Regions from separate parts of the Micrococcus porci genome, predicted to be linked through region 2. Evidence: predicted binding sites of a transcription regulator. Region 2 holds the regulator's gene; the other holds the start of a gene.

Region 1 (3,474 bases), 400 kb from region 2:
GCGCGGCGGCGGGCACGCCGTCGCCGCATCGACGGAAGGAACCGCCCCATGTCCGAGACCCACTCCACCTCGACCGCTCCCTCCCGCCGCGGCGTGCTCGCCGGGGGAGCGCTGGCCGCCGCCGGCGTGATCGCCGGCACCGCCGCGCAGGCCGTCCCGGCCGAGGCCCGTGGTGGGCGCCACCCGCAGGGCGCCTCCATGCCGCTGGCATTCGGCGCCACGCGTCGCATGAAGATCGTCCAGTTCAATGACACGCAGGGCGGGCACGCCGCCGACCGCCGCACCATCGAGTTCATGGGGAAGGTGCTCGACCAGGAGAAGCCCGACTTCGCCCTGATCAACGGCGACGTCATCGACGGCTCACCCACCACCGACGTCCAGGTCAAGCAGGGGCTGAACAACTTCGTCTCCCCGATGGAGTCCCGTGGCGTGAAGTGGGCCGTCACCTTCGGCAATCACGACGAGGACTCCGTGGAGGAGCACGGCACCTCCATGACCGAGGATCGCCTCCTCGAGTTCGTGCGCCAGTACAAGCACAACGTGAACCCGCCGAAGATGGACGGTGTCCCCGGCCACACCAACGCGCAGATCCTGGTGCGCGGCTCCCGCGGCGCCGCCCCGGCCTTCGCGATCTGGCTGCTGGACTCCGGCCGCTACGCCTCCGAGGCGGACACCCACGGCCAGTCCACGGACGGCCTGAAGTCCTACGACTGGATCCGCCCGGCCCAGATCCGCTGGTATGAGGACGCCTCCGCCGCCACCGAGGCCCGCTTCGGCAGGCGCACCCCCGGTCTCATGTTCTGCCACATCCCCACGTTCGAGCACGAGATGATGTGGCACGCCTCCCAGGCCGCCGAGGAGGCCTCCGACCACGCCGAGGCCGTCCGCCGCCACCGCATCACCGGCGTCAAGCACGAGGACGTCTACCACGGCCTGGTCAACTCCGGCGTCTACGCCTCCGTCAAGGAGCGCGGTGAGGTCAAGGGCATCTACTGCGGCCACGACCACATCAACACCTACACCGGCGACTACTACGGCGTGGAGCTCGGCTACGCGCCCGGCACCGGCTTCGACCCCTACGGCCTCAACGACGGCACCTGGGACCAGCACACCCTGCGTGGCGCCCGCGTGTTCGAGCTCGACGAGCGCAACGCGTCGGTGTACGCCGGCGCCACCCGCATCGTCTGGGCCCGCGACCTCGGGATCGACATGAACCCGGAGGGCCAGCCGCTGGCCACGCCCGTCCCTTTCCCGCCCTACGTGAAGGCCTGACCCTCGCACCCACCGGTGGAACCCCCGGTGACCGCCGGGGGTTCCACCGGTGCCGTGGTGGGCCCCCTCGTGGTGCACTGTGGGCCACGTCACCCACCCATGGCCGGGCGCGCCGCCGCGACCCTGCCCGCCCTCTGACCCCGCCGCCCCCGCCGTGCGCTTAACGCGTCCGGCTCCCTCCCTACGCTGAGCCCATCGCATTCGAACACATGTTCGAGTACGGTGGGCGTGCGGCTGTCGAGGGCCCCTTCCAGGTCCTCTTGCTTCCCCGCGACTTCCCCTCCCGGTCCTTCCCCCCGGGTGGCCGCACCCCGAGCTCCGTCGGCGCCATCGGCGGGGTCGACCGCGACCGCAACACCGGGAGAGAACGATGGGGACCTTCACGCAGTCCGTCGCCGTGGAACGCGACCGTCAGGGCGCACCCGCCCGCCTGCACTGGGAGGGACGGGAGTATGTGCTCGCCGAGCGCCCGCTGCGCTGGTTCGAGCGCCGCCGCTGGTGGGCCGAGGAGGCCCGCGCCGAGAAGGGCCGCGGACCCGGCCTCGTGGACCACGAGATCTGGCGGCTCCAGGTGCGCCTGGCGCGCGCCGGCAACGCCCCCGTGCGCACCGTGGACCTCGCCCACCACCTGGACTCCGGCCGGTGGCGCCTGGTCCGCGTCCACGCCCCCGCCCAGGAGCGCACCCTGAGCCGCACCGCATGAGCGCCTTCCCGCACCTGCACGTGGCCTCCGCGTTCAGCGCCCACCACGGCGTCAGCTGGCCCGCGGACCTCGCCGCCGCGGCCGCCGCCGCGGACATGGACCTCCTGGCCTGCACGGACCGGGACGGCCTGTACGGGACGGTCAAGCACGTCGGCGCCTGCCTGGCCCGCCGCATCACCCCGATCGTCGGCGTGGACCTCGCCGTCCGCTGGGACGAGGACGAGCCCGCCGGCCGCGTCGTCGTCCTCGCCCGCGGCGGCTGCCACGGCACCGGGTACCGCGCCCTCTGCCGCCTCGTCTCCGCCGCCCACGCCCGCACCGCCGGGGGAGCGGCCGGCGGCGCCCCCTGGGTCCTCGTCGCCGAGGTCGCCGCCGCGGCCGCCGGCCCCATCCCCACCGGAGCGAACCCCGGCAACCCGCCCACGCCCGAGCTGTTCGTCCTCGTCGGCCCGGACTCCGACGTCGGCCGCCACCTCGCGCGCCGCCGCACCGCCGCCGGCCTGGCCGCCCTGCGCCGCTGGCGCGCGGCCCTGCCCGCCGGAGCCACCCGCGCCGAGGTCGTCAGCCACCTCTCCGCCCCCGGGCGGCGCCTGGACACCGGCCACGCCGTGAAGATGCTCCGCACCGCCCGCACCGCCCGCGTGGCCCCCATCCTCACCAACGCCGTCCGCTACGCCGCCCCGGACGGCGCCGCCACCGCCGACGTCCTCGACGCCGTCCGTGCCCTCAGCGCCCTCGATGCCGTCCACGACCTCCAGCCCAACGGGCAGGGCTGGCTCAAGCCCACCGCCGCCATGGAGGCCCTCGCCGCGGAGATCGCCCACGCCGCCGACGAGCACCCCGCCGCCCTGCTCGAGTCCACCCGCGCCCTCGCCGAGGCCTGCGCCCTCGACCCGGAGACCGACCTCGGCTGGGGCCGCCCCCGCGTCCCCGAGGCCTCCGTCGTCGGCACCGTCGGCGACCCCCGCCAGGTCCTGCGCGAACGCACCCGCGCCGGCCTCGCCGCCCGCTACCCCCACCTCCACACCGGCGCCGGACTGCCCGGCACCACCCAGGCCGCCCGCGACCTCCAGGACCGCGCCGAGCAGGAACTCGGCATCATCGACCGCCTCGGCTTCGCCGGCTACTTCCTCACCGTCGCCGCCGTCGTCGAGCTCATCGAGGGCATGGGCGTGCGCGTCGCCGCCCGCGGCTCCGGCGCCTCCTCCCTCGTCAACCACGCCCTGCGCATCTCCCACGTCGACCCCATGGCCAACGGCCTCATCATGGAGCGCTTCCTCTCCGACGCCCGCTCCACCCTCCCGGACATCGACATCGACGTGGAGTCCGCCCGCCGCCACGAGATCTACCGCGCCGTCGTCGACCGCTTCGGCGCCGAGCGCACCACCCTCATGAGCATGCAGAACGCCTACCGCGCCCGCGGTGCCGTCCGCGACGCCGGCCTCGTCCTCGGCATGGAGGAGGACGAGGTCGACGGCATCGCCAAGCAGCTCTGGCGC
Region 2 (3,474 bases):
TGTACGTCGCCCCGATCTCGGTGGCCGGCAGGCTGCGGGAGGGCCTGTTCGGCAAGGCGACCACGGTGCTCACCTCCGCCACCCTCACCGTGGGGCAGGGGGAGCGGCGCTTCGACTCCGTGGCCGGGGACGTCGGCCTGGCGGGACCGGACGCCCCGCGGTTCACGGCGCTCGACGTCGGCAGCCCGTTCGACTATCCGAGGCAGGGCGTGCTCTATGTGGCGCGGCACCTGCCGAAGCCGGGCCGCACCGCCTCGCCGGAGTCCCTCGACGAGCTCGAGGCGCTGCTGCGGGCGTCCAACGGCGGCGCGCTGGGGCTCTTCTCCTCGCGCCGGGCCGCGGAGGACGCCGCCGAGCACATGCGCCGGCGCCTGGGCAGGGGCCACACGGTCCTCTGCCAGGGCGACGCCACGCTCTCGGCGCTGGTGCGGCAGTTCGCGGACGAGCCGGACACGTCCCTGTTCGGCACCATGAGCCTGTGGCAGGGCGTGGACGTGCCCGGGCCCTCGCTGCGCCTCGTGGTGATCGACCGGATCCCGTTCCCGCGTCCGGACGACCCGCTGTCCCAGGCGCGGACCCGGGACGTCGCCCGGCACGGCGGCAACGGGTTCATGCGGGTCTCCGCCACCCACGCGGCGGTGCGCATGGCGCAGGGCGCCGGGCGCCTGGTGCGCTCCGTGGAGGACCGAGGCGTCGTGGCCGTGCTCGACTCGCGCCTGGCCACCGAGCGGTACGGCGGCTACATCACCAGCGCCCTGCCGGACTTCTGGCGCACCACCGACCGCGCGGTGGTGCGCGGCGTGCTGGAGCGGTTGGCCCGCGAGGCGCACTGACGCGGAGGGGCCCGCCCTCGACGGGTCCGGCGTCTCTCAGAGCGCGCGGAGGACGGTGACCACGCGGCCCATCAGGGTCGCGTGGTCGCCGAGGATCGGCTCGTAGGCCGTGTTCTGCGGCAGCAGCCAGGTGTGCCCGTCGCGTCGTCGCAGCGTCTTCACGGTGGCCTCGTCGTCGAGCAGCGCGGCCACGATGTCCCCGTTCTCCGCGGTCTCCTGGCGCCGGACGACCACCCAGTCGCCGTCGCAGATGGCGGCGTCCACCATGGAGTCGCCGACGACGCGCAGCATGAACAGGTCGCCCTCGCCGGTGAGCCGGCGCGGGACGGCCATGACGTCCTCGACCTGCTGATCGGCCAGGATCGGCCCGCCGGCCGCGATCCGCCCGACCCAGGGGACCTCCACCGTGGCATCCTCGGACGCACCCGTGTGCCAGGACGGGATCTCCGGTGCCCCCGGGGCGGCGTCTGCGACCGCGGCGGCGCCGTCCTCGTCCCGCAGCACCTCGAGGGCCCGCGGGCGTCCCGGATCGCGCCGGAGGTAGCCGAACCGCTCGAGCTGCCCGAGCTGGTGGGTGACGGAGGAGAGGGACGCGAGGCCCGCGGCGTCGCCGATCTCCCGCATGGACGGCGGATACCCGCGCTCGGCGATGGCCTGGCGGATCGTGCGCACGATCCGACGCTGCCGGTCGGTCAGGGGCTGGGCGCCGCCGGGGGGCGGCGTCGGCGAGGTGGCCATGCCGGGGGTCCGTTCTCTCGGGGAAGGAGCCTTAACGTGTCCGCGCCGCGTGATGACGTTGGGATGTCGGCCGGAACGGCGCGTCCGCTCTGGCCTCGACCCTAGTCGAGTGCGCCCCCGCATTCAAAGATGTGTTCGAGGTCTCCTGGGCGTGTCTCGAACGGATGTGCTAGAAATGGGTTCGAACCGAATCGAACAGATGTTCGACTCACCCGCTCCGGCGGGAGGAAGGCAGAAGACCATGACCGCCGTCACCGCTGTGCTCTCCCGGACCCACCAGCTCACCTCCGTCCGCGCGCGGCCGACCCGCGCCGTCGCGGCCTCCACCCGTGCCGCCGCGCGGACGTCCGGCGTGCGACTGACCCGCCGCGGGCGCCTGCTCTTCCGCGGGCTGCCCGTCATCCTCTCCGTGGCCGCCGCCACCGTTGCCGCCGCGTTCTTCGCGGGTGTCCTCTTCTCCCCGCCCGCCGTGTCGGCGGACACCCCGGCCGAGGAGCTCCAGACCGTCACGGTGATGCCCGGGGACAGCCTCTGGACCATCGCGCGGGACGTCGCCCCGGAGGCGGACCGCCGGGACACCATGCGCCGCATCGACGAGCTGAACGGCCTCGAGGGCCGGGACCCGGAGCTCGGCCAGGAGCTCTACGTGCCCCCGACGCGCTGAGGCCCGCCACACCGAGATTCCGCCGTCCTGGCGCGCCGCGTCGGACCTCCGACGCATGGGGCCGCAGGCGGGTCCGGCTTCCTAGGATGAGCACCATGACCGACCTGAGCTCCCTGCCCCTGCGTGACTCCCTCCGCGGCCAGAGCCCCTACGGCGCCCCTCAGCTGGACGTCCCGTACATGCTCAACACCAACGAGAACACGCACCCCGTGCCCCAGGCGGTCGCCGAGGCGATCACGGCGCGGGTGGCGAAGGTCGCCGGCGGGCTGAACCGCTACCCGGACCGCGAGTTCACCGAGCTGCGCGAGCACCTCGCCGCCTACCTGGGCCACGGCATCACCCCGGAGCAGGTCTGGGCCGCCAACGGCTCCAACGAGGTCCTCCAGCAGATCCTGCAGGCCTTCGGCGGTCCCGGCCGCACCCTGCTGAGCTTCCTGCCGTCCTACTCGATGTACCCGCTGCTGGCCAACGGGACGGACACCGCGTTCGTGGACGGCGGCCGCGCCGCAGACCACACGCTCTCCGCAGAGCACGCCGCGGCCCTGGTCCGGGAGCACCGTCCGAACGTCGTGTTCCTCGCCTCTCCGAACAACCCCACCGGCACCGCCCTGGGCCTGGACGTCATCGAGGCGATCTACGCGGCGCAGGCGCAGAACGAGGCCGAGGGCGGCCACGGGGCCATGGTCGTGGTGGACGAGGCCTACGCAGAGTTCGCGCTCGCCGGCACGGACTCCGCCCTCACCCTGCTGCGGGGGCGGGAGCGGCTGATCGTCACCCGCACCATGTCCAAGGCGTTCGCCCTGGCCGGGGCTCGCCTGGGCTACCTGGCCGCGGACGCCGCCGTCGCGGACGCCCTGCGCCTGGTCCGCCTGCCGTACCACCTCTCCGCGGTCACGCAGGCCACGGCCATCGCCGCGCTCGAGCGTGTGGACGAGCTCCTGGAGACCGTCGAGGACATCAAGGGCCAGCGGGATCGCATCGTCGCCGAGCTGACCGGGATGGGGCTCGTCCCCGCGGTCTCCGACTCCAACTTCGTGTTCTTCGGCCGCCTCGCGGACGCGCACGCCGTCTGGGAGGCGCTGCTGGAGCGCGGGGTCCTCGTGCGCGACGTCGGCATCCCCCACCACCTGCGGGTCACCGCCGGCACGGAGGAGGAGACCACCGCGTTCCTCGACGCGCTGCGCGAGATCGTCGAGCAGGATCCCGCCGTCGTCTCCGCCGTCGACGCCGACTGACCCA

The links. Region 2 encodes LexA, which represses DNA repair genes until DNA is damaged. Its sites were predicted from a motif close to TCGAACANNTGTTCGA; they were not measured.
Region 1: a site for LexA is predicted at 1,474-1,489, ahead of KW076_RS08705 (DUF6504 family protein). Genes of this name have one in related genera too.

What each region holds. Positions count from the first base shown of each region.
Region 1 covers NZ_CP083691.1:1,848,186-1,851,659, reverse strand. Annotated here, with positions in the region: gene KW076_RS08710 (metallophosphoesterase family protein) at 49-1,272, shown strand; gene KW076_RS08705 (DUF6504 family protein) at 1,643-1,975, shown strand; gene KW076_RS08700 (DNA polymerase III subunit alpha) at 1,972-3,474, shown strand, end outside.
Region 2 covers NZ_CP083691.1:2,249,437-2,252,910, reverse strand. Annotated here, with positions in the region: gene KW076_RS10635 (ATP-dependent DNA helicase) at 1-833, shown strand, start outside; gene lexA (transcriptional repressor LexA) at 870-1,571, opposite strand; gene KW076_RS10625 (LysM peptidoglycan-binding domain-containing protein) at 1,813-2,235, shown strand; gene KW076_RS10620 (histidinol-phosphate transaminase) at 2,331-3,470, shown strand.